2 regions of the Micromonospora sp. M61 genome follow, and region 1 is predicted to be linked to the other one. Evidence: riboswitches for the same ligand, from Rfam matches in the RefSeq annotation. Region 1 holds a riboswitch; the other holds the start of a gene.
The links. Region 1 has a riboswitch for cyclic di-AMP ahead of KBX34_RS27495 (transglycosylase family protein). Riboswitches for the same ligand answer to the same signal wherever they lie in the genome.
Positions count from the first base shown of each region.

Region 2: linked by a shared signal. The riboswitch ahead of KBX34_RS11680 (C39 family peptidase) and the one ahead of KBX34_RS27495 (transglycosylase family protein) in region 1 are both predicted to bind cyclic di-AMP.

Region 1 covers NZ_JAGPYA010000063.1:31,392-36,290, reverse strand. The annotation lists gene dinB (DNA polymerase IV) at 1-1,035, shown strand, start outside; gene KBX34_RS27500 (hypothetical protein) at 1,159-1,530, shown strand; gene KBX34_RS27495 (transglycosylase family protein) at 1,655-2,326, opposite strand; cyclic di-AMP (ydaO/yuaA leader) riboswitch at 2,327-2,499, opposite strand; gene KBX34_RS27490 (ThuA domain-containing protein) at 2,654-3,316, opposite strand; gene KBX34_RS27485 (helix-turn-helix transcriptional regulator) at 3,382-3,717, shown strand; gene KBX34_RS27480 (nitroreductase family protein) at 3,714-4,406, shown strand; gene htpG (molecular chaperone HtpG) at 4,473-4,899, opposite strand, start outside.
Region 2 covers NZ_JAGPYA010000016.1:578-5,476, reverse strand. The annotation lists gene KBX34_RS11695 (acyltransferase) at 1-858, shown strand, start outside; gene KBX34_RS11690 (hypothetical protein) at 959-1,309, shown strand; gene KBX34_RS11685 (hypothetical protein) at 1,442-2,212, shown strand; cyclic di-AMP (ydaO/yuaA leader) riboswitch at 2,497-2,638, shown strand; gene KBX34_RS11680 (C39 family peptidase) at 2,871-3,725, shown strand; gene KBX34_RS11675 (alpha/beta fold hydrolase) at 3,859-4,611, shown strand; partial or broken gene KBX34_RS11670 (polysaccharide pyruvyl transferase family protein) at 4,639-4,899, opposite strand, start outside.

The sequences.
Region 1 (4,899 bases):
CGCAGCGCGATGGGTGGTCAGCAGGCGCGCCGCCTCTGTCCGGACGCGATCGTGGTGCCGCCCCGGATGTCGGCGTACACGGCGGCGAGCCGGGCGGTCTTCGAGATCTTCCGGCAGACCACGCCACTGGTCGAGGGGCTGTCCATCGACGAGGCGTTCCTGGACGTGGGTGGCCTGTGGCGGCTGGTCGGGTCGCCGGCCGAGATCGCCGAGCGGCTGCGCCGGGAGGTTCGTGAACGGGTCCACCTGCCGATCACGGTGGGTGTGGCCCGCACGAAGTTCCTGGCGAAGGTGGCCAGCGGGGTGGCGAAGCCGGACGGTCTGCTGGTGGTCGCACCGGACGCCGAGTTGGCGTTCCTGCACCCACTGCCGGTCGAGCGGTTGTGGGGCGTCGGCCCGGTCACCTCAGCGAAGCTGCGGGAACGCCGGATCCGTACGGTCGGTGAGGTGGCCCGGCTCGGTGAGGCCGCCCTGGTGTCGCTGCTCGGGTCGGGCGCCGGCAGGCACCTGCACGCCTTGGCGCACAACCGCGATCCTCGCTCGGTGCAGGTCGGCCGGCGGCGCGGCTCGATGGGCGCGCAGCATGCGCTGAGCCGCACCCCGCATGCCCCGGCGGAGCTGGATGCCATCCTCGCCGGCCTGGTCGACCGGGTCAGCCGCCGCATGCGGGCGGCGGGGCGGTCCGGTCGCACCGTGGTGTTGCGGCTGCGCTTCGGCGACTACACCCGGGCCACTCGCTCGCACACCATCGGCAAGGCGACCGCCGACACGACGCCGCTGCTCGCCGCCGCGCGCGCGTTGCTGCGAGCCGCGCTGACCGAGATCGATCGTCGTGGTGTCACACTGATCGGTGTCTCAGTGGGCAACCTGGACGACAACCCCGTGCAACCGGAGCTGCCGTTTCACCGCGATCCGGGCGCTGAGTTGGACGCTGCGGTGGACGCGGTCCGCGACCGGTTCGGCTCAGCGGCGCTGACCCGAGCGGTCCTGCTCGGCCGGGAGCCGGGCGTCGAGATGCCGCTGCTGCCGGATTGACCGATCTGCGTGCGGCGTCCCGGCGACCGCTGCGACCGGAGACACATCACAGCAGGTCGGCGGTTTAACCGGCGGCTGACGGGTGACCCTTGTGGGGTACAGCCTGACAAGGGGGGACCCACAATGTCCGACGACGACACCAGCAACCGGCCGAGTCGCACTGCCGAGCGGCCGCACGACGTAACCGACCCGCTGCTCTGGCAACTGGCGATCGACGTGCTGAGCGCCCACGAGCCGGACGACGAGGGTCAGTGCCGCAACCTTCAGTGCGCCGGGCAGTCCTGGCCGTGCGCGGCCCGCGCCGGCGCGGAGCAGTCGATGCGACTGGCCCGCAGCACACCCGCCCCGGTCGAGATGACCACCGACGGCGGCGACAACGAGGAGGGCGGCACGGGCTGGTCCGGGGAGGGCAGCGCACCGGCGCCCCGCTGGGGCTGGAACGCCGGCCCGGTCGCGTCGCACCGAGGGTCGAAGGCATCCGCCTCCGCGGCGTGACGGCTTCCCCCGGGGTACGGGCGCTCGGGCTGATCGCACCACACGTACGAACGCTCGGCCGGTGACCCGGCCGAGCGTTCGTGTGTCATCCGTCAGAGGCTGAGCCGCTGACGCGGGAAGACCGTCAGAGGCTGAGCCGCTGACCCGGGAAGATCAGGCCCGGGTCGGCCCCGATCAGCTGCCGGTTGTGCTCGTAGAGCGCCTGCCAACCGCCGGTCACCCGGTGGCTGTCGGCGATCTCCGACAGGGTGTCGCCCGGCTTGACCAGGTACGTCTGGCCGCCCGTGGTCGGCGCGGTGCGCTCGTGGTTGCGGGTCGCCGGCTGCTCCCGCCGCGAGGGCCGCTCCTGCTGCTCGGTGGGCTTCGCCGTGGACTTCGCGGTGGGCTTCTGCGTGGACTTCGTCGACGGCTTCGTGGCGGAGCCGCCGGACGAGCCGCCCTTCTTGCCGCAGGTCGGCCACGCGCCGATGCCCTGCCCGTCGAGCACCTTCTCGGCGATGGCGATCTGCTCGCCGCGGCTGGCCAGGTCGGCACGGGCGGCGTACTTCTTGCCACCGTAGCCGGCCCAGGTGCTCTGGGAGAACTGCAGGCCACCGTAGTAGCCGTTGCCGGTGTTGATCTTCCAGTTACCGCCGGACTCGCACTTGGCGATCGCGTCCCAGTTGACCGCGGCCTGCGCGGGGGCGGCCGGGCCGAAGAGGGCGACAGCACCGGTGACCGCACCGACGGCCAGGGTGCCGACGGCGAGACGGCGGGTGGTGACCCGTCGGTGACGGGGCGTGTAGACAGACGTCATGTGAACTTCCTCCACGCCGGCGAGGTGAGCTGTCGGGTTCGGGCCGAGGAGCCCGGCCGCACGATGGCGGCTTCACCCCGAGGTGACGTGCACCGAGGAACGTTTGGGTCCCCCGCTCCTGCCCGGGTGACTGGGTTCCACCGACCGGGGGCAGGATTTGGCGTTGCCGGCCGTGGTGTCCGCAGTGGCGAACCCGACCGACGTTAGGCACGGTCGGTGACTATCGCCCAACCCCTGTGAAGTTCTTCACCGGGGTACGCGGGGCGTCACTCGCAGCGGTTGCGGGCGGGTGGTCAGTGTGCAGTGACCACCGTGGACCGTTGCGGATCAGATGCGGTGACGGAGCCAGAGCACGATGCGCCGCAGCAGCTCGACGTGCCCCGGCGACTCGTACGACCGGGCGTCGTGACCGAGTGCGTTGTAGACGATCCGGCTGCTCCCGGCCGTGCGCGCCCAGACGAGCGGGTGGGTGTCGCCGCCCTCGTCGTGGACGTAGAGAGTCTCGACGTCGACGCCGTCGAGCAACTCCAGGTCGGTGTAGCGCTCGTCGTGCACCTCGAAGTCCACGAGACCGGTAGTGATCGGGTGCTCGATGTCGGTGCGTCGGATGAGGCTGGTTCCGATCGGCGGGTGGAAGGTCCGACCGTGGTCCCAGGCGGCGCCGACCGTGGACCGCCAGGTCGCGAGCTGGGGAAACGCGATCGTCGCGCTGTGCGTGGCGAGCAGGCTGCCGCCACGGGCCAGGAAGGCGTCGAGGACGCGGCCGAACTCCTCGTCCTGCGGGATCGGGGCCGTGCGGTCGGCGCTGGCGTTCACCACCAGGAGGCGGGCGCCGTCGAGTGCGGCCGCGAGTTGGTCGACGGTGGTCACGATCGCCACCGGGCCCGCGTCGCCGACGAGCTTGGCGATCGCCGCGCTGGTCTCGGACAACGGGTGCCAGGGATCGGCGTGCGGGCCCTCCCCGCTGAAGATCACTGTGTCGACCGGCATGACCGTGCTCCGCTCATCATTTGGACGATTTTCGAAATCACGAAATCAAAGCTAGCATGGCGTCCATGAGAGCCCTGCATCATCCCGATCTCGCCTCGGTCGACCTCGCCACCGTGCTCGGCGCCCTCGCCGACCCGGTGCGCCTGAGTGTCGTACGACAGTTGGCGCAGGCCGGTGGGGTCGTCTGCGGGAAGTTCGACGCGTTGTCCGAGGTGAGCATGTCCACGCTGTCGCATCACCTGAAGGTGCTGCGGGCAGCCGGCGTCCTCCGCGTCACGCCCAACGGCAGCTTCCGCAGACACGAACTGCGCGCGGACGACATCAATGACCGCTTTCCCGGGCTCCTTCCCGCGGTCATCGCCAACCTCGACCTGACCGAACGAGTGGGAGTTCCCGCATGAGCGACACCAGACCGGCCGGGCAGAGCGGGCCGCGCACACTGGGCCTGTCCGCCGACGAGGTCCTGAGCACGACCCGCGCCGTCCGCAAGCGTCTCGACCTGGGACGCCCGGTCCCCCGCGACGTGATCGAGGACTGCCTGCGCATCGCGCTTCAGGCCCCCAGCGGCCGCAACAGGCAACGCTGGGACTTCATCTTCGTCGAGGATCCGCAGACCCGGGCCGCCGTCGCCCGACTGTGGCGACTCGGGCTGATGGCACCGCCACCCGCGTCGGGCGGCACCGGGCCGGCCTTCAGCCGGATGGACTTCGCCTCCGAGCAGTGGGGCCGGATCGCCGGCAGCCTGCAACACCTGGCGGATCACCTGCACGAGGTGCCGCTGCTGCTCATCCCCTGCCTGCGGGTCGAGTCCCGCGCCGAGCTGGCCAGCGTGCGCGGGCAGGCCGGGGCCTGGGGTTCGGTCATCCCGGCGCTCTGGAGCTTCATGCTGGCCGCCCGGGAACGCGGGCTCGGCACCGCGTGGACCACGAGCCATCTCAGCTACGAAAGGGAGATGGCAGACCTGCTCGGCATCCCCTACGACACCGTCGTGCAGGTGGCGCTCACGCCGGTGGCGTACACCCTGGGCACCGATTTCAAGCCCGGTCCGCGGGCCGACGCGGACGGGTTCGCCCACTGGAACCGCTGGTAGCCGGCCACCGCTGGCGGCGGGCCACCCGGTGACCCGGGAAGCCCGCCGCTTGACGGGGTACGCCAGCTACAGGGTGCGCGCCAGCCGGTCGGCGAGCGTCCGGGTGAAGCGGGCCGGGTCGGTCAGCTCACCGCCCTCGGCGAGCACCGCCAGGCCGTAGAGCAGCTCGGCGGTCTCGGTCAGGGCGGCCTGGTCGCTGCCCTGCTCGTGGGCCTTGCGCAGCCCGGACACCAGCGGGTGACCGGGGTTGATCTCCAGGATCCGCTTGGTCGGGGGAATCTCGTGCCCCATCGCCCGGTACATCTTCTCCAGGGTCGGCGTGAGGTCGTGGGCGTCGCCGACGACGCAGGCCGGCGAGGTGGTCAGCCGCGACGACAGACGCACCTCCCGGACGCTGTCGGTCAGGGTGGTGCCCAGCCAGTCGAGCAGGGCGGCGAACTCCTGCCGCTGCTGCTCGCGCTCGGCCTCGGCCTGCTGCTTCTCCTCGTCGGTG
Region 2 (4,899 bases), on a different contig from region 1:
TGGGATCCCCGACCGGGCTGGTTCTACAGCATCAACACCGTGAGCTGGTCGCTCTCCTGCGAGTTCTTCTTCTACCTCTGTCTGCCGTTGGCGCTGCCGCTGCTGCGCCGGGCCCGGCCGAAGCTGCTCTGGGTGCTGATCGTCGCGCTACCTCTGCTGATCCTCGCGCTCTGGCCGGCCCAGCACCTGGTGCCGGAGGCGAGCCGCTGGTGGTTCACGCAGATCTTCCCGCCCGTACGGTCGCTGGAGTTCTGGATGGGCGCGGTGGCGGCCGAGCTGATGCGCCGTGGCCTCTGGCGGGGCCCGGGGCTGACCGCAGCCAGCGTGATCTTCCTGGCCACCTGGGTGGCAGCGGCAGAATGGATTCGCGCCGAGCTGTGGACCACGCTGCTCGCGGTGGCGTATCTGCTGGTGATCACTGCCGCCGCGGACGCGGACGTCCGAGGTAAGCGTTCCCCATGGCGGTCCCGACCGGTGGTCTGGCTCGGCGAGGTCTCCTTCGCCTTCTACCTGGTGCACGTGCTGGTGATGACGAGCGTGCTGCGCTGGAGCGGTGACTGGGGGACGGGCTTCCAGGGCTGGCGTGGCCCCGTCGCGGTGCTCGGCTTCCTACTGGTGAACCTGGTCCTCGCCGGGCTGCTGCACCGCTTCGTCGAGACCCCGATGATGCGCCGGCTCGCTCCACGCCGCCCGGCCCGCCAGGTGGCCGTCCCTCAGCAACGCACCGCCAGTATTGAAGTCAACGGCCGCGAAGACCGCACCGCCGATGCCGTCGGGACCCAGGCCCAGGCCGGCGAAGCTGCCGTCGGCGACGTCGAGCAGGCCAGCAGTCGATCGACGTACGTCGACTTGCGCTGAGGCGTCCGCACTGGTCAGCGCGGTCGGCGCGGTCGGCGCGGCGTACGCCGACACGCCCGTGGTCGATGCGCCCGGCCCGGCGTGACGGTAGCGTGGGGGCGTGCTTCCGGTCGCGTTCACCTGTCCCCTGTGGTGGGTGGCGCGCTGGGCGACACGGGTGCTGACCAGCCTCGCCGTCGTCGCGGCCCTGGCGCTTGGCGCAGGCCCGGCCTCGGCCGCCGCGCCAACGCCGACCGCCGCGGCAACGCCGACCGCCGCGCCGACGCCGACCGTGCACGCGGCCCCTGCGGTCGCTGAGGGAGCCGCCGAGAAGGCCTTCCCGGTCTGCTCAGTCGACTCGCACCCGGCCGTGGTGGCCGGAGTGCCGCTGGTGTGCGCGGCCAGGTCTGAACGGCTGCCCCTCGTGGACGGTCCGAGGAGCTGGGCGCCCCGGGCTCCACCCGGGCGCTGATCCACCGGGACGAGCGTCCCGTCGCCGCGCCCTGTCGATCCACCCGTCCCGCACCTCGCCGATCCGTGGCCCACCGTGGCCCGGTGGCCGGTGGGGCTCCCACCGCATTGTTCTCTCCCCGAGGTGCCGACCATGGAGACCGTCGTCTTCTACCAGTTCGTGACCGAGGTGCCGCAGGCCGCCGCCATCTGGTCAGCCCTGTTCCTGCTGGCACTGGGCGTACTCGTCGTGCTGGCCGCCCGCCCCGAGCGGGACCGGCCAACGGACGACCCGGCCCCGGCGGCGCCCACCGCCCGGGAGTTGGCTGAGGCCGAGGCCGTCGACCTGCGCCGGTACGCCGAGGAAGTGGCCGTCGCCGCGGCCGGCGCGGGGCAGAACGCCCGGCGGCGACGGGCTTCCTGGCTGACCGCTCAGGAGGAGATGGAGCGGGCCTGGGGCGGTTACGACGAGGCGGACGCGGCGGCGCGTCGCTTCGCGGGGGCCGGGGCGCTGCCCACCCCGCATACCCCCCGCACCCCCGCCGAGTACGCCTCCCGGGAGCGCTACCTGCATCGCGCGGCGGCGGCGGCGCACTGGCGGGGCGACCTGACCATGGCGCAGTTCGGCGACGTGTTCGGGCACCGGCACGGTTGGGATCCCCGGCGGCACCCGGTCGAGCAGGAGGTGCTGCTGAGCCGGGCGATCCGGGACGCGAGGCTGGCCGACTACCAGGCCGCAGCCACCCGGGAGCGGGCCGCCTGGCGGGACGCGGAACTGGCCGCCGAGTCGGCCCGCACTCTCGCCGAGGAGGCGTACGCGGCAGCGGCCCGGCTGCGGCCGAACCCGGTACCCGCCCGCCGGGCGGCTACCCGGGCGTTCCGTCCCGCCCTCGTGGCACGTTGGCGCCCGGCTCGCGCGGGTTGAGCCCGATCCGTTATGTGAGCCCGGTCATGTCAATGGCGAATCGGGCGTCGGGCACGATTGGCTCGATTGTCCCCGTGATTGTGGCCGCATAATCGGCGACCTGTCCGGTTGTCGCCCGTTGGCGTCACCGTAACCGCTTGTCCCATCGAGTCACGTCATCGGCAATACGCGCAGAAATTGTCGCGCCGATTGGGGTTTACGCAGGTGAACCCGGCTTGGCAGGGTGAGAGCCGGCCAGTACTGTCGTCCCGTCCGGTGCGGTAACCGTTCGCAAGAGGCGACGCCGCGCCGACCCGCTCAATCGTGATCTACGAACCGGGGACCCATCAGTAAGTCCGGGGTGAATCCGCGAGCCACGGCCCGCGGTAGGGCGATCTTCCCGCCCGAATCCGTCAGCTAACCCGGTAGGCGGTGTCGGAAGGAGTTCCATCCTCGTGCAGCACCTTTCCACCCCTCGGTTGTTCCTTCGCCTCCACGGCGTAGCGGTGCCCCCGCTCATTCGTCCAGTGACGGTGAGCTGACCCCCCGGGTCATCGCCTAACCGCCCGGCCGCGCCGGGCGTTCCCCTGAGCGGTTCACCATCCGCGGACCATCGTCCGCGCGCTGGCGCCTGCCCGGATGCCGGTCCGGCCCCGGTGTGCCGCTCTCCCCCCGATCCGTGGAGGACCCCGTGAAGCACACCCTGAAGCGTCAGCTCCGCCGCCTCACCACCGAGCGTCCGTACCAGATCGTTGTCGCCTCCGCCGCGGCCCTCGCCATCGCCACCACCAGCGGCGCCCTGGTCACCAGCGCCGACGACGCCCCGGCCAGCCAGCACACCGCGACCACTGTCGCCGAGATGCGCAGCGACACCGCTGCCTCCCGCAGCGAGGCGCGCGATGCGTCCCCCTCGGCCAGCACCGCACCGACCACCGCCGCCCCCGCGCCGGCCACCAGTGCCGCGTCGCCCGCAGCCAAGGCCAGCAGCAACCCGGACCTGACCCGTAAGCCGGAGCGGCCGAAGCCGCCGGCGACCAAGGTGCTCGACTACGACTACGAGGCGCAGAACACGTACTACAACTGCGGCCCGGCTGCCACCCGCAACGCTCTCAGCGCCGCCGGAATCGACCGCACCCAGAACGAGCTCGGCGCCGAGTTGGGCACCACCGAGATGGGCACCAACTCGGCCCTGGACACCACCCGGGTGCTCAACGCCGAGGTGAAGGGCTCCCCGTACCGGACCCGGATGTTCGCCGGCGCGCCCAGCCCGGCCCAGATGGACCAGCTCCAAGCTGACGTCGTCAAGGCCATCACCGACGGCCGTGGCGTGGTCGCCAACGTCGTCGGTGACGCCACCGACACCAACGGCGGCTGGCACTCCTACGGCGGCGGGCACTACATCGCCGTGGTGGGTTACAAGGACAACGGCCGGACCGTGCGAATCGCCGACTCGGCCAACGCGGCCGACCCGTCGTACTGGATCACCACGATCGACCTGGCCAACTGGATCGCCAGCCGGGGCTACTCCGCCTGACCCAGGCACGTTGACCGCTTCGGGCGCCGTCCCCCACAAGGGGCCGGCGCCCGCGGCGTCTTCACCGAGCGGTCAGGCCTGCGCCGCATCGACGACCCTCGTACCTGGTCGCGAACCGTGGGAGACTGCGGCCGTGGTGGATGAATCAGGTGGCCGGGCAGGCCGTGGGCCGATCCTGTTGCTGCTGCACGGGATGGGGGCGACCGGGGACGTCTGGCTGCCCTGGGCCCCACTGCTGAAGCAGCACTGGCCCGGGCGGTGGCTGGCACCGGACCTTGCCGGTCACGGCTGGTCGGCCCCGCTGCCGTCGTACTCCTTTGATGGGTTCGCCGGCCGGATCGCCCACGGCCTGGTCGCCGACGACCGGATCGTCGTGCTCGGGCACTCGCTGGGCGGGGTGGTCGGCCTGGCGTTGGCCGCCCGCGCCGCCGGGATGCCGGTGGAAGCGGTGGTCGGGCTGGGCATCAAGGCGGTCTGGTCACCCGACGAGCTGACCCGCGCGGCCGAGCTCGCCGCGCGCCCGGTGAGCTGGTTCGCCAGCCGCACCGAGGCGGCCCGCCGCTACCTGCGCGTCTCCGGGTTGGTCGGCCTGGTCCCGCCGGATCATCCGGTGGTGGACGCCGGGTTGCGTCAGGTCGACGGCCGGTGGCGCCTCGCCATGGACCCGACAGCCTTCGGCGTCGGCGAGCCAGACCTGGCCCCGTTGCTGGCGGCGACCGACGTGCCGGTGGTGCTGGCCCGTGGCGAGCACGACCCGATGGTCACCGACGAGCAGCTAAGGGCGTACGGCGTACCGGTCGTCACGCTGCCCGGTCTCGGCCACAACGCACACGTGGAGGACCCGGCTGCCGTGCTGGCGCTGCTCGACCCGTACCGACGCGGGTGAGCTGGATGAAGCGGACGCGGTGGCTGGTCACCTGGCTCCGAGCATCCGGCGGACCCGGCCGGCGACGGCCTGCTTGACCCGCACGCGCAGTGACCGCGCGTGGAGGGTATTGACCTCTGTCTGGAGCGTCCGGGTTTCGTCCCGCAGCCACTGGATGCGCGTCAGCAACTCCTCGGGAGAGTAGGCGGAGACCGGCCGGACCGCAGGTGGGTAGACGGTCTGGCGGACCTGCTCGTCGAAGCGGGTGGCGCTGTCTCCGTCGGCGAACGAGAGGCCGAGGTCGTGCTT